3 regions of the Thermomonas carbonis genome follow, and region 2 is predicted to be linked to each of the others. Evidence: predicted binding sites of a transcription regulator. Region 2 holds the regulator's gene; each other region holds the start of a gene.
What was found. The regulator sigma-54, encoded in region 2, starts transcription at its own class of promoters, with help from an activator protein. The targets are predictions, from matches to a motif close to TGGCACGNGCNTTGC.
Positions count from the first base shown of each region.

Region 1 (7,892 bases), 960 kb from region 2:
CAGACCGCGCGCGAGCGCGTCGAAGCGGCGATGGCGGCGGCATGAGCCTGCAGACCGTCAGCGCCTATCGCGCGCCGCGTTGGCTGCGCAGCCCGCACCTGCAGACCTTGCTGTCCAGCAGCCCGATACGGGTGGCGCGTGGCGGACGCGAACTGCGCAAGCTGGGTGCCGTGCATGGGGAACACCTGGTCGATGCCGGCGGCGGGATCCGCCTGCATGGCGTCCACAGCACCCTGCCGGCGCGCGCGCCGCGCGGGCTTGCGTTGCTGCTGCATGGCTGGGAGGGCAGCGCGGAATCGGGCTACATGCGGCTGACCTGCGCCCGCCTGCTCGAACGCGGCTTCGACGTGTTCCGCCTGAATTTCCGCGACCACGGCGATACCCACCACCTCAACGAAGACCTGTTCCATTCCAATCGGCTCGATGAAGTGCTGCAGGCGGCGCTGGCGGTGTCCGGGCGCTGGCAGCAGCCGGAGCAACCCATGGTCGTCGCCGGTTATTCGCTGGGTGGCAACTTCGCCTTGCGGGTGGCCCTGCATGCGCCAAGTGCGGGGCTGCGCCTGGCACGCGTGGCGGCGGTCTGCCCGGCGCTCGATCCCGAGCGCACCACCGCCGCGATGGAACGCGGCCTGCCGTTCTATGAGCGCTACTTCCTGAAGAAGTGGACGCGCTCGTTGCGGCGCAAGCGCGACCTGTTCCCGGAGCAGCATGCGATCGCCGAAGAGCAGCTGCGCAGCCGCCGCCTGCGTGAACTGACGGCATGGCTGGTGGCGCGGCATACCGGATTTGCGGACGTCGATGCGTATTTCGACGGTTACCGGATCAGCCGGGACCGCATGCGCGACTTGCAGGTCCCGGCCGACATCCTGACGTCGGCGGATGATCCGGTGATCCCGGTGGACGATTTCCACGACTGGCAGTTGCCCGCCAATGCGACGGTGGAAATCGCGGCGCACGGCGGTCACTGTGCGTTCCTGCGCGACGCCCGCCTGCGCGGCTATGCAGAGGATTGGGTGGCGGAGCACTTGTCGACGGCGCTTGAACCCGCTGCGGTGCAAACTCCGGCCAACACACCAGGTGAGTCCGCATGAAAATCCACAGCGACAGCTTCGAACACGGCCAGCCGATCCCGCCCGAGTTCGCGATGGGCGCGCGCGACGGCGACAACGGCTTCGGCGGCAACCGCAATCCGCATCTCGCATGGAGCGAAGTACCGGAAGGCACGCGATCGTTTGCCCTGCTGTGCATCGATACCGATGCGCCGACCGACGGCGCGCTGGTGGCCGACGCCAGCATCGACATCCCGGTCGCGCATCCGCGCGGCGACTTCGTGCACTGGGCCGTGGTGGACATCCCCACCGACATCGACGCCATCGCCGCCGGCAGCTGCAGCGAGGGCATCACGTCGCGCGGCAAGCCCGCGGGCAGTGATGCAGGTGGACGCTCCGGACTGAACGATTACACCGGTTGGTTCGCCGGCGATGCGGCGATGGGCGGCGACTATTTCGGTTACGACGGCCCGTATCCGCCGCCGCACGACGCACGCGTGCATCGCTATTTCTTCCGCGTGTTCGCGCTGGATGTGGCAACCCTCGACCTGCCAACAGCGTTCACCGCCGGCGACGTGTTCCGCGCCATGCGCGGCCACGTGCTGGCCGAGGCGAGCACGTACGGGACGTACAGCCTGCATCCTTGATCTGGGTACACCCCCGCGTCTGGATGCATGCAAGTTGCCAGGCCGCCGACACGATCCCCTTCGGAGTTACTGGCAGCTGATGCGCCTCAGTCAGCCTGGGCGCTTGCCGGCCGGGTCTCCAGTACCGCGTCCAGGATATAGACCGACGAGGGGCCGCCGACGGGCGCGTCGGCCAGTTTGCGCCGGTGGATCCGCAAGACGCTGCCGACACCCGGCACATGGGTGTAACCCTCGATATCGCCGTAGAAATTGAGGAAGCGGTCGAACCCCGTATCCCCGCTTCGATCCTTGCCGTTGGCTGCGTCGCCGGCCTTCTCAGGCGCGACTTCGCGAACCTGCAGGCACTGGTAGTCCGGAATCTCGGGATCGTTGCAACGCTTGGTCATGGCAGCGACTTCCAGCACGATTTCCTGCGCCGTACCGGTGTAGCGCCTTGGCACGATCGGTGCTGCAAGGAACACCAGGGCATCGCCGGCAGCATTTCGCAGCGTCATCCTGGGTTTGTCATTACCGGTCAGAGATGACGACAACTTTCCTGTGAGGCGCTGCTTCACCTCGAGGTCGAGCGCGATGCGCTCGGGGTCATGGCACTTTTTCATGGTGGATGCGAGCGCCTCGAGTTCCAGAACGTCGCCGTTGCGCCTGTATTTCCCGTACAGGGGGTTGCAGGCGTTGGTGACCGCCATGCGACCTCGGGCAAATTCCACTTGCAGCGGCCTGTCTGCTTGTGCAAACAGTGCGGCGATGCGCTTGCCGTTGGCATCGCTGGCCTGCAGCAGCTTCCATTGCCGTCCTGCGAGCGGTTCGGGAGCCGGGGCAGTTTGTGCAAGTGCAGGTGCCGAGAGAGCAGGGTTCGGGACGGCAACGGCATCCGGGCTGGACTTGGCGGGATCTGCAGGTGTCTCGGTGCCGACACAGCCGGCAAACAGGATGGGCAGGACGAGGGCGGGTAGTCGTTTCATGGCAATGCCTGGGCGTTGAGGCGGAGTGGATCCCACGAATCGTTTCAGCCGCCCGCCGGTACCCACAGCAGCAGGGCGATGCCGAGGATCAGGCGATACACCGCAAAGGCGGTGAAGCGGTGGGTCTCGATGTAGCGTAGCAGCCACTTCACCGCGACGAATGCGGTGATCGCGGAGGCCACGAAGGCCACGCCCAGCGCGGTCCAGTCCTCGCCGTGCAGGCCGCCGTCGCGGGCCATCGACAGCAATTCGTAGCCGGTCGCCGCGAACATCGTGGGGATGCCGACCAGGAACGCGAACTCGGTCGCCGCCGAGCGGCTGGTGGTGCCCGCCAGCAAGGCGACGAAGATCGTCGCCGCCGAACGCGAGGTGCCGGGGAACACCCCGGCCACGACCTGGGTCACGCCGACCAGCACCGCGGTGGTCCAGGAAATCGCGGTGCGTTCGCCATCGCGCGCGGCGCGTTTGGCCGCCAGTTGTTCGGCGACGACCATCCACACCGCGCCGATGATCAGCGCCCAGGCGATCGGCTGCACGGTATCCGGCAACTCCCAGCCGAACGCCTTGACCGTCAGGCCGCCGACCGCAGTGACGCCGAAGGCGACCAGCAGCTTGAAGCCGTATTCACGTGCCAGCTTCGGGCTGATGTCGATGCCCAGCGGGTCGTAGGGGGCGCTCATGTCGCGGCCGGCGAACGCCGCCAGCAGGCCGAGCAGGCGGCGGCGGTAGATCAGCACCACGGCGAGGATCGCGCCGGCCTGGATGGCCACATTGAACAGGTCGCTGCGGTGGCCCAGCCAGCGTTCGGCGATCAGCAGGTGGCCGGTGCTGGAGATCGGCAGGAATTCGGTGATGCCTTCGATGATGCCGAGCAGCAACGCGGCGAGCAGGTCGTTCATGGGCGGCGGGCAGTCGGTGGTGGCGCAGGATAACGCAGGCGCGTTCGCACCAAAGGAGTGCATCGACCCTGGAAATTGAACCGCAAGGGTGCTAAATCCGCGATTGCACTGCAGCAATGCCATGAAAATCAACAACTTGGATGTTGGCACGACGCTTGCGATAGCAACGGGTATCCCAACCGTCTGTTCCGGAGTTTGCCGTGTCGCTCGAGAATGTCGAAAAACTGATCAAGGACAACAAGGTCGAATTCGTCGACCTGCGTTTCACCGACGTGCGTGGCGTCCAGCACCACGTGACGTTCCCGAAGTCGATCGTCGACGCCAGCCTGTTCGAGGACGGCAAGATGTTCGACGGTTCCTCGATCAGCGGCTGGAAGGGCATCAACGAATCCGACATGGTCCTGCTGCCGGATGCATCGACCGCGATCATCGATCCGTTCACCGCCGACCCGACCCTGATCCTGACCTGCGACATCCTCGACCCGGCGACCATGCAGGCCTATTCGCGCGATCCGCGCGGCGTGGCCAAGCGCGCCGAGGCCTACCTGAAGTCCAGCGGCATCGCCGACACCGCATTCTTCGGCCCGGAGCCGGAATTCTTCATCTTCGACAGCGTCCGCTACGCCAACGAGATGGGCCACACCTTCTTCCATGTCGATTCGGAAGAAGCCGCATGGAACTCCGGTCGCGAATACGAAGGCGGCAACACCGGTTACCGCCCGGGCGTGAAGGGCGGCTATTTCCCGGTCGCGCCGCTGGATTCGCTGCACGACATCCGTGCCGAGATGTGCAAGGAACTCGAAGCCATCGGCATCGAGGTCGAAGTGCACCACCACGAAGTCGCGAACGCCGGCCAGTGCGAGATCGGCACCAAGTTCAACACCCTGGTGCAGAAGGCCGACGAACTGCTGTCGATGAAGTACATCATCAAGAACGTCGCCCACCGCAACGGCAAGACCGCGACGTTCATGCCGAAGCCGATCGTCGGCGACAACGGCAGCGGCATGCACGTGCACATGTCGCTGGCGAAGGACGGCAAGAACCTGTTCTCCGGCGATGGCTACGGCGGCCTGTCGCAGATGGCGCTGTGGTACATCGGCGGCATCTTCAAGCACGCCCGCGCGATCAACGCGTTCACCAACTCGACCACCAACAGCTACAAGCGCCTGGTGCCGGGCTTCGAAGCGCCGGTGATGCTGGCCTACTCCGCGCGCAACCGCTCGGCGAGCTGCCGCATCCCGTACGTGTCCAACCCGAAGGCCCGCCGCATCGAGATCCGTTTCCCGGATCCGATGAACTCCGGCTACCTGACCTTCGCCGCGCTGATGATGGCCGGCCTGGATGGCATCAAGAACCAGATCGACCCGGGCGCACCGAGCGACAAGGACCTGTACGACCTGCCGCCGGAAGAAGAGAAGAACATCCCGACCGTGTGCCACAGCCTCGACCAGGCGCTGGAAGCGCTCGACAAGGATCGCGACTTCCTCAAGGCCGGCGGGGTGTTCTCCGACGATTTCATCGATGGCTACATCGCGCTGAAGATGAAGGAAGTGACCGCGTTCCGCGCGGCGACGCATCCGCTCGAATACCAGATGTACTACGCGATCTGATGTGAGCGCAGCCGCCCGCGTGGCGGCAAGCGATGCAACAGGGCGAAGCAGGCTGATCCTCGCTTCGCTCCCTCCCCGGCGAGGATCGGATGGGGCCGGGAGGGCACATCGACGGATGTGCCCCTCCCGCGCCCTTGTGGCCGAGGAAGGGAACGATGCGGGCCAGGTGTGCGGTGGGGACCGCACGACGCGCAGGACGCGCATCACGCAAGGAGGAACAAACGGCGATCGACTATCGCCGCGAGCAGGACCAACCACCCTGCATCGCACGTGCACGCAACAAATGACTGGGGAGGGCTACCGCTTATCGAGGAGCCTTGTCATGCCGTCTCGCACACGCACCACTCGTTCGATCCGCAACACCGCGATGGCATCCATCCTGGCCAGCCTCGCGCTCGCGTCCAACGCACATGCCGGCACCACCGGCAGCGTCAGCATCACCAGCGATTACATCTTCCGCGGCACCACCCAGGCCAACCAGGGACCCGCGTTGCAGGGCGGCGTCGAGTACGCGGCCGATAGCGGCTTCTACGTCGGCACCTGGGGCAGCAACGTCAGTTGGCTGTCCGATCTCTCCAGCACCGCCGCACCCATTTCCAGCAGCCTCGAACTCGATGTCTACGGTGGCTACCGTGGCAAGTTCAACGACACCGTCAGCTACGACGTCGGCGCGCTGTACTACTGGTATCCCGGCGACTTCCCTTCCGGCTTCAACAGCGCCGACACCCTCGAGGTTTACGCGGGCATCAGCGTGGCCGCGAGCGAGAAGATCACCCTCGGCGCGAAGTATTCGGTGGCCACCACCGACCTGTTCGGCTACGCCGATTCCAGCGGCAGCGGCTACCTCGACCTGAGCGCGAATTTCGTGGTGGCGGAGGGCTGGACCCTGGGCGCGCACGCCGGCAAGCAGTGGATCCAGGGCAGCGGCAACGGCGCGTTCGAATACGCGGACTGGAAGCTCGGCATCACCAAGGGGTTCGACAACGGGTTCTCCGTGGGTCTGGCCTACACCGGCACCGACGCCGACGACACCCTCTACGTCAATCCGTACGGCAACAAGACCGCGCGCGACACCGTTGCCTTGACCGTCACCAAGGCGTTCTGACGCACCACACAGGGAGCCAAGATGAAACTCATCACCGCCATCATTCGCCCGTTCAAGCTCGACGAGGTGCGCGAAGCCCTCGGTGAGGTCGGCATCTCCGGGCTGACCGTCACCGAAGTGAAAGGCTTCGGCCGGCAGAAGGGCCACACCGAGCTGTATCGCGGCGCCGAATACGTCGTCGACTTCCTGCCCAAGCTGAAGATCGAGGCCGCGGTCAGCGACGACATGTTCGACGCCGCGCTCGAGGCGATCAGCAAGGCCGCCGGTACCGGCAAGGTCGGCGACGGCAAGATCTTCGTCGTCGCGCTGGACCACGTCGTCCGCATCCGCACCGGCGAGATCGGCGCCGATGCGCTCTAACCACACCACGGAGGCTCCAATGAAGACGCGTCGTTTCTCCGGGTGGAAGACCCGAGTCCAATCCGTGCTGCTGGCCGCGCTGTGCGGTGTGGCAGCCCTCACCGCGTTGCCGGCGTTCGCGCAGGATCCGGCAACCCCGGCACCTGTCGAAACCGCCGCCGCGCCTGCGGCCGAAGCGCCCTTGGTGGCACCCGAGGTGGCACCGGCCGACACCACGTCGGCACCTGCCGAGGTCGTCGCGACCGAAGCGGTTGCACCCGTTGAAGCCGCAGCCGCCGAAGAAGCTGCACCTGCAGAAGAGGCACCCGCACCGAGCATCAGCAAGCCCGACACCGTGTGGGTGCTGGTCTGCGCGGCACTGGTCATCTTCATGACCCTGCCCGGCCTGGCGTTGTTCTACGGCGGCCTGGTGCGTTCCAAGAACGTGCTGTCGATCCTGATCCAGAACCTGGCGGTGTTCTCGCTGGTGGCGGTGCTGTGGGCGCTGTACGGCTACAGCTTCGCGTTCACCGAGGGCAACGCGTTCATCGGCGGCACCAATCGCGTGTTGGCCGCAGGCCTCAACGCCTCGTCGATCGGCGCGACCTTCACCAAGGGCGTGTACATCCCGGAACTCGCGTTCTTCGTGTTCCAGGGCGCGTTCGCCTGCATCACCTGCGCGCTGGTGGTGGGTGCGTTCGCCGAACGGGTGAAGTTCGCCGGGGTGATGCTGTTCACCGTGCTGTGGTTCACCTTCGCCTACCTGCCGATGGCGCACATGGTCTGGTTCTTCCCGGGACCGGATGCGTTCACCAGCACCGAAGCGGTGGATGGCGTGCTGGCCAAGTCGGGCTACCTGTGGGCCAAGGGCGCGCTGGACTTCGCCGGCGGCACCGTGGTGCACATCAATGCCGCGATTGCGGGCTTGGTGGGTGCCTACGTGATCGGCAAGCGCACCGGCTACGGCCGCGAGGCGATCAAGCCGCATAACCTGACCCAGACCATGGTCGGTGCCTCGATCCTGTGGGTGGGCTGGTTCGGCTTCAACGCCGGTTCGGCGCTGGAGGCCGGCGGCGTGGCCGCGATCGCGTTCGTCAACACGTTCCTTGCCACCGCCGCGGCGGTGGTGGCGTGGCTGACCGTGGAGTGGATCGGCAAGGGCAAGCCGTCGCTGCTCGGCGCGGCCTCCGGTGCGGTGGCCGGCCTGGTCGCGATCACCCCGGCCGCGGGCCTGGTCGGGCTGAATGGTGCGCTGGTCATCGGCGCGATCGCCGGCGTGGT
Region 1 is NZ_CP060719.1:1,253,804-1,261,695, forward strand. It holds partial or broken gene H9L16_RS05745 (lysophospholipid acyltransferase family protein) at 1-45, shown strand, start outside; gene H9L16_RS05750 (YheT family hydrolase) at 42-1,091, shown strand; gene H9L16_RS05755 (YbhB/YbcL family Raf kinase inhibitor-like protein) at 1,088-1,696, shown strand; gene H9L16_RS05760 (META and DUF4377 domain-containing protein) at 1,783-2,658, opposite strand; gene H9L16_RS05765 (undecaprenyl-diphosphate phosphatase) at 2,703-3,557, opposite strand; gene glnA (type I glutamate--ammonia ligase) at 3,758-5,167, shown strand; gene H9L16_RS05775 (TorF family putative porin) at 5,490-6,272, shown strand; gene H9L16_RS05780 (P-II family nitrogen regulator) at 6,294-6,632, shown strand; gene H9L16_RS05785 (ammonium transporter) at 6,652-7,892, shown strand, end outside.
Region 1: the regulator sigma-54 is predicted to act here: its motif matches at 3,702-3,716, upstream of glnA (type I glutamate--ammonia ligase).

Region 2 (7,892 bases):
ACCCAGGCCGGCAAGCAGCTTGGCGGTGGTGAACACGTCGTGCAGGCGCGGCACATTGGTGATCCGCACCGGCGCGTCGGCCAGCAGGGTGGCGCACAGGATCGGCAGCACCGCGTTCTTGGCGCCGGAAATGCGGACTTCGCCTGTGAGCCGGGCACCGCCGGTGACCACGATCTTCTGCATCAGGCGGCCGCCTCTGCCGGGGTGACGGTACGCAACTGCAACGCATGGATCTCGCCGCCCATTTTCTCGCCCAGGGTGGCGTAGACCATGCGATGGCGGGCCAGCGGCAACTTGCCGGCAAACGCCTCGCTGACCACGGTCGCCTCGAAGTGGACGCCGTCCTCGCCCTGCACGTCGGCGCGGGCACCGGGCAGGCCGGCTTTTTCAAAGCCTGTCTCGATCATCTGGCGGATGCTGTCGGCGTTCATGGCGTGTGCGGTGGGCTCAAGTAAACTGAACGACCAAGTTTAGCGGAATCCCTAGTGCCCCAGCCCGCCCACGCCAACGACTTCGATTTCGCCGCCAGCGGGCGTCGCGTGTTCGCGGTCGAGGCCGATGGACTGGCGGCCGTCGCCGGGCGCATCGATGGTGCATTTTCCGCCGCCTGCCGGGCCATCCTGGCCAGTCGCGGCCGGGTCGTGTGCTGCGGCATGGGCAAGTCCGGCCACGTGGCGCGCAAGATCGCGGCGACGCTGGCATCGACGGGTACCCCCGCGTTCTATGTGCATCCGGGCGAAGCCGCCCACGGCGACCTGGGCATGGTCACCGACGCCGACATCGTCCTGGCGCTCTCGTATTCCGGCGAAAGCGACGAGGTGCTGCTGCTGTTGCCGGCATTGAAGCGACAGGGCAATCCGGTGATCGCGATGACCGGGCGGCCGGCATCCACTCTGGCCCGCGAAGCCGACATCCACCTGGACGTCAGCGTGCCGTCCGAAGCCTGCCCGCTGGCGCTGGCACCGACCTCCAGCACCACCGCCTCGCTGGCGATGGGCGATGCGCTCGCGGTGGCATTGCTCGAGGCACGCGGCTTCACCGCCGACGACTTCGCCCGCTCGCACCCGGCCGGCGCGCTGGGCCGGCGTTTACTGCTGCACATCACCGACGTGATGCATGCCGGCGACGATGTCCCCAAGGTCGGCCCCGATGCCAGTGTCAGCGAAGCGCTGGTCGAGATGAGCCGCAAGCGGCTGGGCATGACCGCTGTCGTGGATGCCGATGACCGCCTGCTCGGCCTGTACACCGACGGCGACCTGCGCCGCAGCCTGGACGATGAACACGTCGACCTGCGCGGCACCCGCATCGAAGCGGTGATGACCCGCGCGCCGCGCACCATCGATGCCGACGCGCTTGCGGTGGAGGCCGCGCAACTCATGGAAACCCACAAGATCAATGCACTGCTCGTCGTCGACGGCGAACGCCGGGTGGTCGGCGCGCTGAACATCCACGACCTGCTGCGCGCACGGGTGGTGTGATGACGATGCCCGCCTACTCCGCCGATCTCCTCGAACGCGCGGCGAAGATCAAGCTGATCGGCTTCGATGTCGACGGCACCCTGACCGACGGCCGCCTGCTGTACGGCACCGACGGCCACGAGGCCAAGTCCTTCCAGGTGCTTGATGGTCTCGGCTTCACCCTGCTGCGCCATGCCGGCATCGAGACCGCCCTGGTGACCGCGCGTATCAGCGAAGTCGTCGAACGCCGCGGCCGCGAACTGCAGGTCAAGCACATCCACACCCACGAGCGCAGCAAGCTGGCCTGCATGCAGCGGATTGCCGCCGGGATGGGCATCGGCATGGACCAGGTGGCCTTCGTCGGCGACGACCTGCCGGATCTGGCGACGATGCGCCATGTGGGCCTAGCGATCGCGACGGCGAATGCGCACCACTGGGTGCTGCCGGCTGCGCACTGGGTCACCCCGCGCCGTGGTGGCGAAGGCGCGGGCCGCGATGCCTGCGACCTGCTGCTCTATGCGCAGGGCCATGTCGAAGGCATCCTCGCCCACGGAGAACATCCGTGATCAGCTGGCGGACCGGTCTGACCATCGCGTTGCTGGTGGGTGCAATCGCCAGCGGTTGGTCGGTGTGGCGGCAATCGCGGCCGGTCGACGACGGCGTACTCAAGACCCGTCCCGACTACGTGCTGCGCGACTTCGAAATCACCTCGCTGGACAAGCAGGGCCAGGAATCCTTCACCCTGCGTGGCCCGGTGCTGCAGCGCGATCCCGCCGACAAGACCATGGAGCTGGCCACCCCGGTGTTCCTGGTCCCGGACCGCGACAACCGCTACTGGCGGATCAATGCGAAGTACGGCGTGGTGCCGGCCGACGGCAGCCAGTTGCAGTTGCGCGGCAAGGTGCTGGCCACCAGCCCGGCGGATGCGCCACCGGCCACCCGCATCGAAACCGAACAGCTCAACCTGTTCCCCGGCGAGAACCGGGCGACCTCGGCCGTCGCAGTCGCGATCACCCGGCCCGGCCTTACAATGAATGGCCATGGCATGCAGGCGGACTTCGACCGCCAGCAAATTTCCCTCCTGTCCCAGGTGCGCACCCGTTATGTCCCCCAGCGCTAAGTCCACCGCCACCCTGCTGTCCACCGCGGTTCTTGCCCTCGCCGCCGGCATGGCCGATGCGCGCACGTCCGACCGCAACCAGCCGATGGACATCGAGGCCGCGCACCAGGTCTGCGGCCTGGGTGCCAACGACAGCTGCACCTACACCGACGTGACCATGACCCAGGGCACCCTGCGGATCAAGGCGGCCAAGGCGGTCATCCAGCAGGTCAATGGCGACATGAGCCGGGTGCAGATGACCGGCGGCGTCACCCTGCGCCAGCAACTCGACGACGGCACCGATTTCGATTCCAAGTCGTCCGCCGTTGACTACGATTTGCGCAGCGAAGTGGTGGTCTTCACCGGCAACGTGGCCATCACCCAACAGCGCGGCACGCTCAATGGCGAGCGCGTGGTCTACAACATGAAATCCGGCCAGGTCGAAAGCGGCGGCAACGGCAACGGCCGGGTCAAGATGCGCATCCTGCCGAAGAGCGCGCAGGGCGCGTCGGCCCAGGCGGGCGGCTGATGCTGGTTGCCGAAGGCCTGCGCAAGCGCTACCGCTCGCGCGAGGTGGTGCGCGACTTCGGCTTGACCCTCAAGGCCGGTGAAGTGGTTGGCCTGCTCGGCCCGAACGGCGCCGGCAAGACCACCTGCTTCTACATGATCGTGGGCCTGGTGCCGGCGGATGCCGGCCGCATCGTGCTGGACGGCGTCGACATCACCAACCGGCCGATGTACGCCCGCGCCCAGCTGGGCGTCGGGTATCTGCCGCAGGAGCCGTCGGTGTTCCGCAAGCTCAGCGTGGCCGACAACATCCGGCTGGTGCTGGAGCTGCGCCCGGATCTGGACGACGACGCCCGCGAAACCGAACTCTCTGCCCTGCTCGACGAACTGCAGATCAACCACGTCGCCGACCAGGCCGGGGCCAGTCTGTCCGGCGGCGAGCGCCGGCGGGTGGAGATCGCCCGCGCGCTGGCCGGCAAGCCGCGCATGATCCTGCTCGACGAGCCGTTCGCCGGCGTGGATCCGATCTCGGTCAACGAGATCCAGCGCATCGTCCGCCATCTCAAGGAGCGCGGCATCGGCGTGCTGATCACCGATCACAACGTGCGCGAAACACTGGGCATCTGCGACCGCGCTTACATCCTGGCGGATGGCGCGGTGCTGGCCCAGGGCACGCCGGCGGAGGTGCTGGCGAATACCGATGTGCGCCGGGTCTACCTGGGCGATGCCTTCCGCCTCTGATCGCGGCGATGCATCGCTCGTGCATGCATCGCTAACGTTTTTTTACCCGCATCTGGCGATATGCTGGGGGCGATGAAGCAGCGCCTCTCCCCCGCGCTGCAGCAGCATCTGGTCCTGACGCCGCAACTGCGTCAGGCGATCCGCCTGCTGCAGCTGTCCACCGTCGAACTCGAAGCGGAAGTGGCCGAAGCCGTGGCCAGCAATCCGCTGCTCGACTGGGCGGAAGACGGCGAGGCCACGCCCGGCGAAGCGCACGAGGCGCGCGAGATCGAAGCGCCGGTGGACACCACCGTCCATGCCGCCGAAGCCGAAGATCACTGGGACCGCGAGGCGGAACCGTGGCAGGAACGCATCGGTCCGTCGTCGGATCGCGGCGATGACGAAATCGAACATCCCGCCGCGGCGGAGAGCCTGCGCGATCACTTGTTGTTCCAGCTGCACCTGGGGCATTTCAGCCAGCGAGACGCCAGCATCGGGGTTGCGCTGATCGATGCGATCGATGATGACGGCTACCTGCGCGAAGACCTGGAAGAACTGGCGCGCAGCCTGCGGCCCGAGATCGATGCCGGCCTGGACGAACTCCTGCAGGTCCTGCACCGGATCCAGCAGTTCGATCCGGTCGGGGTGGGCGCGCGCGACCTCGGCGAGTGCCTGCGCCTGCAACTGCGCGCACTGCCGGTCGACACCGCCGGACGCGATGTCGCCATGCTGGTCACCGCCGGCCCGCTGCAGCGCCTGCCGAAGATCGGTATCGACGGGGTCTGCCACGAACTGCGCTGCGAGCGCGGCGAGGCAGAGGCTGCGGTGCATTTGCTGCGCAGCCTGGATCCGCGCCCCGGTTCGCAACACGGCGAACTCCCCGCCGGAACCTATCTCACCCCCGATTGCGTGATCTGGCGCCAGCAAGGCCTGTGGCGGGTTGCACTGGCCGCCGGCGCGATGCCGCGGGTGGCGATCCAGCATGGCTACGAACAGATGATCCGCCACGCCAGCAACAGCGATGCCGATTACTTGCGCGGACGCCTGCAGGAAGCGCGCTGGCTGTTGAAGGGGCTGGAGTCGCGTGCGGACACGTTGCTGCGGGTGGTGCGCTGCCTGGTCCGCGAGCAGGCCGCGTTCCTGGAATTCGGCGAACAGGCCCTGCACCCGCTGACCCTGCGCAGCATCGCTGCGGAACTGGGCCTGCACGAATCCACGGTGTCGCGGGCGATCGCGCGCAAATACGTGCGCACCCCGCGCGGGACGATTCCGCTGCGCGATTTCTTCGCCTCCGGGATCGAGACCGAAGGCGGCGGCAGCGCGTCCAGTACCGCGATCCAGGACATGATCCGCAAGCTGGTGGCAGCGGAAGATCCGCGCAAGCCCTTGTCGGATGCCCGCCTCGCCGATACGTTGAAGGCGGACGGCGTGCCGGTGGCCAGGCGCACCGTGGCGAAATACAGAGAGGCCCTGCACATCCCGGCCTCTCACGAACGCGTGCGCATCGGCTGACGCCGTTGCGTCGCACCCATCGGCGGCATCGGTGCCGTCGGTTCACACGAGCAAGGAGGTCAAGATGCAGATCGAAACCCACGGCCAGCAGATCGATGTCACCCCGGCGCTGCGCGACTACGTGGAGAACCGGTTTTCCCGGCTCGGTCGACATTTCGAGCACCCTTGCCAGATCCGCGTCCAACTGGGCCTGGACAAGCCGCAGCATCGTGCCGAAGCCACCGTCACCATGACCGGCCGCAGCCTCCACGCCGATGCGAACGGCGTCGACATGTACGCCGCCATCGACCTGCTGGCGGACAAGCTGGATCGCCTGCTGATGAAGCAGAAGGAAAAAATGGTCGACCACCATCGCGGCGAGAGCATCGCCCACCTCGACGTGATCGGCTGAGCATGCCGCAATGAGCGACAGGGGACGACAACCCCGCCTGCGGGCGGGGACGACGTGGTGAACGCTGCCCGCATCACCGCCGCCGAACTCTTCGAGAAGCAGCAGGACCGGCTGGAACTGCGCTGGTTGGCGGGCCAGAAAGACAGCGCGCGACGGGTGCTGGAGGCGGTGGAAACCGTCGCCCGGCGTCCGTCGCTCGCTGGTTACCTGAACACGATTTACCCGAACCGCGTGCAGATCCTGGGCACCGAGGAACTCGCCTGGCTGGATGGTCTGGACGCACGCCAACGCTGGGAGACGATCCAGAAAATCATGGACTACCGGCCGCTGGCGCTGGTCATCAGCAAGGCCCAGACCTGCCCCGAGGACCTGCGCATCGCCGCGGAGGAATCCGATACCCCGCTGTGGGTGTCGCCACGCCGCGGCCATGAATTGCTCAACCACCTGCAGTACGTGCTCGCACGAACGCTGGCACCGCGGATCACCCTGCATGGCGTGTTCATGGAGATCTACTCGATCGGCGTGCTGGTCACCGGCGAGTCCGGCTCCGGCAAGAGCGAACTTGCGCTGGAACTGGTGACCCGTGGCCATCGCCTGGTCGCCGACGACGCGCCCGAATTCACCCAGATCGCGCCGGACGTGCTCGACGGCACCTGCCCCGACCTGCTGCAGGACATGCTGGAGCTGCGCGGGCTGGGCGTGCTCAACATCCGCCAGATGTTCGGCGACACCGCGGTCAAGCGGAACAAGTACCTGCGCCTGATCGTGCACCTCAGCCGGCCCTCGCTGGAGCCAAGCCCCACCGGCATGGAACGGCTCACCGGCGACCTCGGCACCCGCCGCGTGCTCGACCTCGATGTACCCACGATCACCCTGCCGGTGATGGCGGGCCGCAACTTGGCCGTACTCACCGAGGCCGCCACCCGCATGCACATCCTGCGCAGCAAGGGCGTCGATCCTGCGGCGGCGTTCATGGCCCGGCACAGCCACTTCCTGGAACGCTCCGAGTGACCACTGCGGCCGAATCGCCACTGGTCATCGTCAGCGGCATGTCCGGCTCGGGCAAGTCGGTGGCGCTGAAGACCTTCGAGGACCTGGGCTACTACTGCGTCGACAACCTGCCAGCCGAATTGCTGCCCGAATTCGTGCGCCGCATGCTCGCCAGCCACGCGTCGCCGGAGCGGATCGCGGTGGGCATCGACGCACGCAGCCTGGGCGACCTCTCCGACCTGCCCGAGGCGCTGTCGCAGATCGGCGCGCAGGGCATGGACACCCGCCTGCTGTTCTTCGACACCCGCGATGAAGTCCTGTTGCGGCGTTACGCGGACACCCGTCGCCGGCATCCGCTCAGTCATTTGGGGCTGGTCCTGCCCGATGCGATTTCGCTGGAGCGGCAGGCGCTCAAGCCGCTGCGGCAGATCGCCGACCACGTGCTCGACACCAGCGAGCTCAATGTCCACCAGATGCGCCGACATATCCTGACCGAGTACGAGCTGAGCGGCGCAGGGTTGTCGCTGTTGTTCGAATCGTTCGCCTACCGCCGCGGCGTGCCGGCCGAAGCCGATTTCGTGTTCGATGCACGGGTGTTGCCCAACCCGCACTGGGATGCGCGACTGCGGCCGCTGTCGGGTCGCGATGCTGCGGTCGCCGACCATCTCGACGCCGATCCGGAAGTCATCGCCTACGTCGCCCAGGTGCAGGGTTTCCTGGATACCTGGCTGCCCAAGTTGCGCTCGGAGACCCGCAGCTACGTGACGGTCGCCTTCGGTTGCACCGGCGGCCGCCATCGGTCGGTCTACCTCGCCGAACGCCTGGCCCGCCATTGCCGCGAGTCCGGCTGGGTGGAAGTGGCCGTGCATCATCGCGAGCTGGATTGATCGCTGTTGGGGCAGCCCCGTGGCTGCCCGTCTTGGCAAACAGGGCGACCACAGGGGGTTGCCCTTACGGGGCGAGTGATGCGAATGAGCGACACGCTTCCGCGCTGTCATCCCCGTCTGTTAACTTGCCGTCATGTCCGTCGGCATCCTCCTCATCACCCACGAAGGCATCGGCAACGCCTTGTTGTCGGTGACCACGCGCCTGTTGCGCAACCTGCCGCTGGCCTGCGAAGCCTTCGAGGTGCCGTTCGATGGCGATCCGGACACATTGCTGCCGCAAGCCAGCGCCGCGCTGCGACGGGTCGATGGCGGGCATGGCGTGCTGGTAC
Region 2 is NZ_CP060719.1:292,311-300,202, forward strand. It holds gene murA (UDP-N-acetylglucosamine 1-carboxyvinyltransferase) at 1-183, opposite strand, end outside; gene H9L16_RS01425 (BolA family protein) at 183-431, opposite strand; gene H9L16_RS01430 (KpsF/GutQ family sugar-phosphate isomerase) at 486-1,478, shown strand; gene H9L16_RS01435 (KdsC family phosphatase) at 1,478-2,023, shown strand; gene lptC (LPS export ABC transporter periplasmic protein LptC) at 2,020-2,577, shown strand; gene lptA (lipopolysaccharide transport periplasmic protein LptA) at 2,561-3,085, shown strand; gene lptB (LPS export ABC transporter ATP-binding protein) at 3,085-3,804, shown strand; gene H9L16_RS01455 (RNA polymerase factor sigma-54) at 3,877-5,295, shown strand; gene hpf (ribosome hibernation-promoting factor, HPF/YfiA family) at 5,360-5,686, shown strand; gene hprK (HPr(Ser) kinase/phosphatase) at 5,744-6,697, shown strand; gene rapZ (RNase adapter RapZ) at 6,736-7,563, shown strand; gene H9L16_RS01475 (PTS sugar transporter subunit IIA) at 7,697-7,892, shown strand, end outside.

Region 3 (7,892 bases), 1.5 Mb from region 2:
TCGCGGCGGTCTACCTGCTGGCCGCGTGCCTGCTGTTCTTCCTGCGCAGGCGCGGGCATGTCAGGCCGATGGTCCTGCTCGGGATCGCACTGGATATCGCGGCGTCGCTGCTGGCCATGCACGCCCTGCCCGACGCCGCAGCCGGCATCGCGATGATGCTGCTGTTCAACGTCGGTGCCGCCGCCCTGCTGCTGCCATTGCGCTGGAGCCTGGCCATCGCCGCCGTGGCCGGCGCGGCCTTGGTCGGCGAGCACATGTGGACGCTGCTGGCCGGCCATGGCCGCGACCGGCCGCTGGCCGAGATCCTGATGTTCGCGGTCAGTTACCTCGCCATCGCCACCCTGACCAGCGTGGTCGGCCGGCAGATGCGCGCCAGCCAGGCGTTGGCCGAGGAGCGCGGCAGCCAGGTCGCCAACATGGCCGAGGTCAACGAGCTGATCATCCGGCGCATGCGCACCGGCGTGCTGCTGATCGAGGGCGACGGCGAGATCCGCCTGGCCAACGAGGCGGCGATGCTGCAACTGGGCAGCTCCGGCGAAGGTCGGCGCACACTGGCCACCGCTGCGCCGGACCTGGCCCGGCAGTTGCAGCGCTGGCAGCAGGAAGGCGATGGCGATCCGGTGCCGCTGCAGCTCAGCCCCGGCCTGCCGGAAGTCCTGCCGCGCTTCACCCGCCTGCTGGCCGGCAGCGACCAGGTCCTGGTGTTCCTGGACGATGCCTCGCTGGCGTCGCGGCGCGCGGAGTCTCTGACCCTGGCCACCCTGGGGCGCTTCTCGGCCAGCCTGGCCCACGAAATCCGCAACCCGCTGGCCGCGATCAGCTACGCCACCCAGTTGCTGGAGGAATCCCGCGACATCCCCGAAGCCGACCGTCGCCTGCTGGAGATCATCTACCAGCAGACCCATCGCATGAACGGCATCGTCGAGAACGTGCTCGGCCTGGCCCGCCGCGAGGCTGCCCGCCCCGAACACGTCGATCTGGGCGAGTTCGTCCGCAGCTTCGTCGCCGAATACCAGGAGAGTCATCCGCTGGAAAACGATCGGCTCGACGGCCATCTGCCACGGACTGCCGTAGCGGCCATGGTGGACCGCCGCCAGCTGCAACAGGTGGTCACCGTGCTGGTCCACAACGCGCTGGTGTACGGGCGCCTGCCCGGCGAACCGGCACGGATCGGCGTGCATGCCCACCTCGACAGCGCCGGCGCACCCGTGCTGGACGTCACCGATCGTGGACCCGGCATCCCGGAAACGGTCGCCGCCCAGCTGTTCAGGCCGTTCTTCACGACCTCGGGGCATGGCACCGGGCTGGGCCTCTATATCGCCCGCGAGCTCTGTCAGGCCAATCAGGCCAGTCTGGACTATGTGCCGGTGCCGGCCGGTGGTGCCTGCTTTCGCATCCGCCTGGCCGGCGCGCGCGCGATCACCACCGTCTGACGGGGCGAACCCAGCGCAGTGCCGCTCTGCGTCGCACTTGGACGCAACACGGCAACGCGCTATCGTGGACGGACATGAGCGCCCCTGCCCGCAACACCCAAGCCTGCGCCCTGGTCGTCGACGACGAGCGCGACATCCGCGAATTACTGGTCCTGACGCTCGGACGGATGGGGTTGAAGTGCGATACCGCCTCGTCCCTGCATGACGCTCGGGCACTGCTTCGCCACAACACCTATGCGCTGTGCCTGACCGACATGCGGCTGACCGACGGTTCCGGGCTGGATCTGGTGCGCGAAATTTCCCAGCTGTACCCGCAGACCCCGGTCGCGATGATCACCGCCTTCGGCAATCAGGAAGCGGCCGTCGGCGCGCTCAAGGCCGGCGCGTTCGATTTCGTCAGCAAGCCGGTGGATTTGTCGGTGCTGCGCGGCTTGGTCCAGCACGCGCTGAAACTGGGCCTGGAGGCCTCCGCTGGCGGTGCATCCCGGCTCGCCGACGCCGCCGGGCCAGCCATGGCCCGCCTGCTGGGCAGCTCGATGGCCATGGCCGACCTGCGCACGACCCTCGCCAAGGTCGCCCGCAGCCAAGCGCCGATCTACATCGCCGGCGAGTCGGGCGTGGGCAAGGAACTTGTGGCGCGGACCATCCATGACGAGGGCATGCGCGCCGCCGGACCATTCGTGCCGGTGAACTGCGGCGCAATTCCCGCGGAATTGATGGAGAGCGAGTTCTTCGGCCACAAGAAAGGCAGCTTCACCGGCGCCCATGCCGACAAACCCGGCCTGTTCCAGGCGGCCGAAGGCGGCACCCTCTTTCTGGACGAAGTGGCCGAGTTGCCGCTGCCGATGCAGGTCAAGCTGCTGCGCGCGATCCAGGAAAAATCGGTGCGTCCCGTCGGTGCCAATGGAGAAGTGCCGGTGGACGTGCGCATCCTCTCGGCGACCCACAAGAACCTGGCGGCACTGGTCGAGGACGGCCGCTTCCGCCACGACCTGTACTACCGCATCAACGTCATAGAGCTTCGCGTACCGCCATTGCGCGACCGACGCGAGGACGTGGCGCAACTCACCGACGCCATACTCGCCCGCCTGGCCAACGCCCAGCACCGCGCGAAACCGGTCCTGCATGCGGATGCCCTGGAGGCACTGGCCCGCTACAACTTCCCCGGCAATGTGCGCGAACTGGAGAACATCCTGGAGCGTGCCTTCGCCTTGGCCGACGACGACGGCATCCGCGCCGCCGACCTGCGGCTGCCGGAAATGCGCCCCAGCGCACCCGCGCAAGCCGCCGCCGCCGCGATGGACCCGTCCCGGATCGATCCGCGCGAGTCCGCCACCAGCGCCCTGCCGAACTTCATCGAGGAAATCGAGCGCAAGGCGATCGAGCAGGCCCTGACCGACAACCGCTACAACAAGACCCGCGCCGCCGCGCAGCTCGGCATCACCTTCCGCGCGCTGCGGTACAAGCTGAAGAAACTCGGGATCGATTGACTGTCGCTACTCACGGACATGCGCGCGTACCTGAATCAGACCTGACAATGTGACGATATGCGTCAGTTTATTGACGCAAATGGTCACATTTCATAAGCAAGCACAGGCCAGAAACGTGACCGCGCTTTCAGAATTGCGCTCAGTTTCAACCTGTCCTGAATTGGCATGCATCCTGCGTTATAACTCTCGCACGTGCCAAAGCCATCCGGCTGCCGAAGGACCGTTACAGCGGGATGTCGCGACACGTGGATCACACCAACCAACCCTAGGGGATACACCATGAAGAAGCAGCAAGGCTTTACCCTGATCGAACTGATGATCGTTGTCGCGATCATCGCCATCCTGGCCGCCATCGCGCTGCCGGCCTACAACAACTACCGCATCCGTTCGGCCGAAGGCGCTTGCCAGGCTGAAGCCAAGGCTTACACCAACTCGGCCGTGGCTGCTGGCCAGTCGCAGATGGTGATTCCGACTGCGGTGACCACCGGTGCTTGCGCTACGGCCCCGACCATCACCAGCGGGGACATCACCAGCTCGTCCAACGTGACCTTCGTCCCGAAGACCCCGGGCGTCAGCTCCACCATCTGCAATGCCGCGACCGCGACCTGCTCGATGACGCCGTCGGTCTAATCGACCGTAGTCGTCCGAAAGGATGGTTCCGAAAGCCCCTCGCAAGAGGGGCTTTTTTTTGCCTTGGATATGGCAGCGCGCTCGGCGCTCCCGCGCCGCTAATAGGCTGGTTGCTACCGATCATCGACCTACGCCGATCGGCTAGTGATCAGCATCACGGAAACACGCAATCAACGCCACATCACGTGACGCTTGGCCCGCTTATTGCGTAATGGTTTGTTACCAGCGAAAAACGCCCCCGGGGAATCGACATGCACAGGAATTCGCAAGGCTTCACCCTGATCGAACTGATGATCGTGGTGGCCATCATCGCCATCCTCGCCGCCATTGCGCTACCGGCCTACAACAACTATCGGGTTCGATCGGCGGAAGGCGCATGCCAAGCGGAAGCGAAGGCTTACATGAACCAGGCCATCGTGGCCGTGACCAATAGCTTCGCAGGCTTCCCGGCACCGTCGAACCAAGCATGCAGCTCCATGACCGGCACCATTGATGCCGCCGCCGTCGCCAGCGGCACTGTCATCACTTTTGCGCCCAAGGCACCAGGAACGGCGAGCACGAGCTGCAGGGCCGACAACAGCAACTGCACGATGACGCCGTCGGTCTGAGCCAAGCGATGCGCAAAGGCGCGTCACTCGATCGCTCCTAAGGAACATCAGCAACGGAGTGGCGACGCGGCCATGTGATCGACGCCACGTGTTTTGCCACCGACAACACTTGGTGAACCGCGTCCCTTATCATCGGGACAGGCGCGAGGGATGGGGAGCAACAGCCCTTCCCATGGCTGACGGATCCGGGGCGCAATGACACGATTTCCTATCGCCGCATGGCTGCGGCATGACCTGTTTCGCTATTTCGCCGCCTCTGTGCTTGCGTTGCTGGCGGACCTCGGCACGCTGTCTACTTGCCTGCGGCTGCTGCATTTCAGCCTGGGCTGGTCGGCGTCCATCGGATTCGCCGTGGGCGCGTTGGTCGCCTACCTGCTGAGTATCCGCTGGGTGTTCCGTCAACGCGCCTTCGCGGACGCGCCGGCAGTAGAGTTCCTGGCCTTCGTCGGGATCGGAATTGCCGGGCTGGGCATCACTCAAGTCCTGCTCTGGCTTGGCGTCGTCAAACTCCACCTGTTGCCCGAACTGGTGAAGCTGGCCGCGGCGATCGTGACCTTCGTCTTCAATTACCTGGTGCGCAAGACCCTGCTGTTCGCAGCCTCCGCGCGCGCACTACGGACCAGCAAGGACAGCGCATGAACACCACAACCCGCATCGTCATCGTTGGTGGCGGTCCCGCCGGCCTGACGGCCGCACTGGAACTGCAGGCTTCCGGCGTCCACGACATCACCGTGATCGAGGCGGATCATCAAGTCGGCGGGATTTCGCGCACGGTCGAGCACCACGGCAACCGGATCGACATCGGCGGCCACCGTTTCTTCTCCAAGTCGGACTGGGTGATGGACTGGTGGCGCGGGATGATGCCCGTGGCCGCCTCCGCGGATCCGGATGCCGCACGGGAGCTCCGCTACCAGGGCGCAGTGGCAGACGCGCCTTCAGCGACCGCAAGCGAGACCGACCACGACGTCATGCTGTTGCGCAGCAGGTTGTCGCGGATCTACTTCAACAAGCAGTTCTTCGACTATCCGCTCAAGCTCAACCCCGACACCCTCCTCAAGCTGGGGCCCTGGAAGACCTTCACCTTCGGCCTGAGCTACGTGTGGGCGCGGGTCAATCCGCGACGTCCTGAAGCTTCGCTGGAAGACTTTCTGGTCAACCGCTTCGGACGCAAGCTTTATGGCCAATTCTTCAAGGAATACACCGAGAAAGTCTGGGGCGTGCCCTGCAACGAGATCAGCGCCGCCTGGGGCGCGCAACGGATCAAGAGCCTGTCGATCACCAAGGCCTTGTTGCATGCGCTCAAGCAGGTGTTCGGCCTGGGCGGCAAGGCGGAACAGACGTCCCTGATAGAAAGTTTCCTGTATCCGAAGTACGGACCCGGGCAGATGTGGGAAACCGCAGCGCGACGCTTTGTCGAGCAAGGGGGGACCCTGCTGATGCGCAGCCGCGTGGAACGCATCGACATCGTCAACGGCCAAGTGCTGGGCGTGGCCTACCGGGATGCGGACGGCAACGAGCACGCGTTGCCATGCACGCACCTGTTGTCCACCATGCCGATCAAGGACCTGGTGCAAGCCTCCGCATCGGCCTGGCCCGACGAGGTGCGTGCGATCGCCAGCAACCTCTCCTACCGCGATTTCATCACCGTCGGCCTGCTGTACCCGCGCAGCGCCATCCCGCGCCAACTGGACGACAACTGGATCTACATCCAGGAGCCCGGTGTCAACGTGGGCCGTGTACAGGTCTTCAACAACTGGAGCCCGCACATGGTTGCGGATCCCGGCACCCTGTGGCTGGGCCTGGAGTTCTTCTGCAAGGAAGGCGACCCGTTGTGGACCATGGACGATGAAGCGCTCAAGGCGCTCGGCCACCGGGAGATGGTGCAGATCGGGCTGGTGCAGGCAGATGCGCCGCGCGATGCCGTGGTGCTGCGCGTGCCAAAGGCCTACCCGGGCTATTTCGGCGAAGCCTACAAGCGCTTCGAGGAATTGCAGTCTGCGCTGGACGCGGTGCCCAACCTGTTCCTGATCGGTCGCAACGGCATGCACCGTTACAACAACCAGGATCATTCGATGCTGACCGCCAAGGAAGCCGCGCGGCAGATCACCAGCGGCCAGGTGGACAAGGCGGCGATCTGGGGGATCAACGTGGACGACGAGTACCACGAGGAGAAGTGAGGTGAGCCAGCAAGCAACCGAGGTTGCAACAGGACCGAATTGCCGAGAGCGGCCGGAATGGCCGACGGGTCTGCTGGCGTTAACGCTGCTGCTATCGATCGCAGCACCACTCGCCATGTATTCCGGGCGCGTGCCGGGTCTCGGGGAGTTCGACTACCAGATTTATTACCGACTGCTGTTCTACAACGACTTCACGAATTCACTTGCGATGCTTGGGGCGCTGCTGCTGGCATTCGCATTACGCCCACTGCACCGATTCATCGAACAACTGGCCGACTCGATCACCAATCGTCCGATAACCGCTTGCATTGCCGCATTCTCCATATTGGCGATTGCTTCGCGCGTCGTGTATCAAGGTTTTCCGCTGGCAATGGACGAATACGCCCCATTGCTCCAAGCGCGTATTTTTGCAAGCGGGGCCCTCACGGCGACCTACCCTCCTGAACTGATGGATCGAATGGTGGTCCCTGGCTTCCAAGGAGTTTTCATCCTTGTTAACCATGACACGGGACAGGCAGCCTCCGCCTATTGGCCCGGTTTGGCCCTTTTGATGACGCCATTTGCCCTGTTCGGTGGAGAATGGTTGCTCAACCCCTTGATGGGTGCGATCGGCCTGTGGTTGATCGGTGATCTGGCCAAGCAGGCAAGTGGATCCGACAAGGCATTTGGTTGGGCGTTCTTGGTCGCAATGGCCTGCCCGCAGTACAGCATCAACGCGATGTCCTACTACGCGATGTCGGCACTGCTTACCCTCAACTTGCTGTTCCTCTGGCTGCTGCTTCGGCCGGGATGGCGCCAGGCAATGCTTGCAGGCGTAGTCGGCAGCATCGCGCTCGTATTGCACAACCCAGTGCCTCATGCATTGTTCGCAGTCCCGGTATTCATCTGGATGCTGGCCGATCCCGAGCGCCGCCGCCGCTTGGTTCCTCTCGCAGCCGGATACCTACCACTGACATTGCTGCTTTGCCTCGGCTGGCCGCTGTTGACAAGCACAATGGGCTTGCGCCTCTCTGGCGTGACCGCCACGCATGCAGGCTTTTTCGCCTCATGGGTGGAAAAGCTACAGGGAATATTTTTCGTTCCTAACCTGGAACTTCTCGTTATCCGTTCGTATGCCGCGTGGAAAGCCCTCATCTGGGCCGCCCCAGGAACCCTCATCCTTGCGCTGATCGCGAGACGACAAACGACTATCCAGCGTCTGCTGCTGGCGGGATTCCTCATCACTTTCGGATTCTACTTTTTCTTTCCTTACGACCAAGGGCATGGCTGGGGCTATCGCTACGTCCACTCAGCTTGGGGCTTGGTCGCCGTTGCCGCCGGGGTCTTTGCCGTGCGTGGGATAAGCACATCGCCTCAACGAAGCTTTCTTGCAACCGCGATATGTGCCGGCCTTCTGGCAATGCCAGCATTCATGTACTCGACCCGCCAAACGATCAACACTTCAATAGCGCAGCAACCACCTACGCCGGAGGATGGCCGATCCGTCGTCTTTTTCTCTACGGACCGACCCGCCCTCTACAGCGTCGATCTGGTCAGGAACTATCCACGAAACCA
Region 3 is NZ_CP060719.1:1,770,550-1,778,441, reverse strand. It holds gene H9L16_RS08140 (sensor histidine kinase) at 1-1,433, shown strand, start outside; gene H9L16_RS08135 (sigma-54-dependent transcriptional regulator) at 1,508-2,923, shown strand; partial or broken gene H9L16_RS15995 (prepilin-type N-terminal cleavage/methylation domain-containing protein) at 3,203-3,302, shown strand; gene H9L16_RS16395 (prepilin-type N-terminal cleavage/methylation domain-containing protein) at 3,805-4,161, shown strand; gene H9L16_RS08120 (GtrA family protein) at 4,357-4,800, shown strand; partial or broken gene H9L16_RS16390 (hypothetical protein) at 4,767-4,859, shown strand; gene H9L16_RS08115 (NAD(P)/FAD-dependent oxidoreductase) at 4,845-6,338, shown strand; gene H9L16_RS08110 (hypothetical protein) at 6,340-7,892, shown strand, end outside.
Region 3: the regulator sigma-54 is predicted to act here: its motif matches at 3,747-3,761, upstream of H9L16_RS16395 (prepilin-type N-terminal cleavage/methylation domain-containing protein).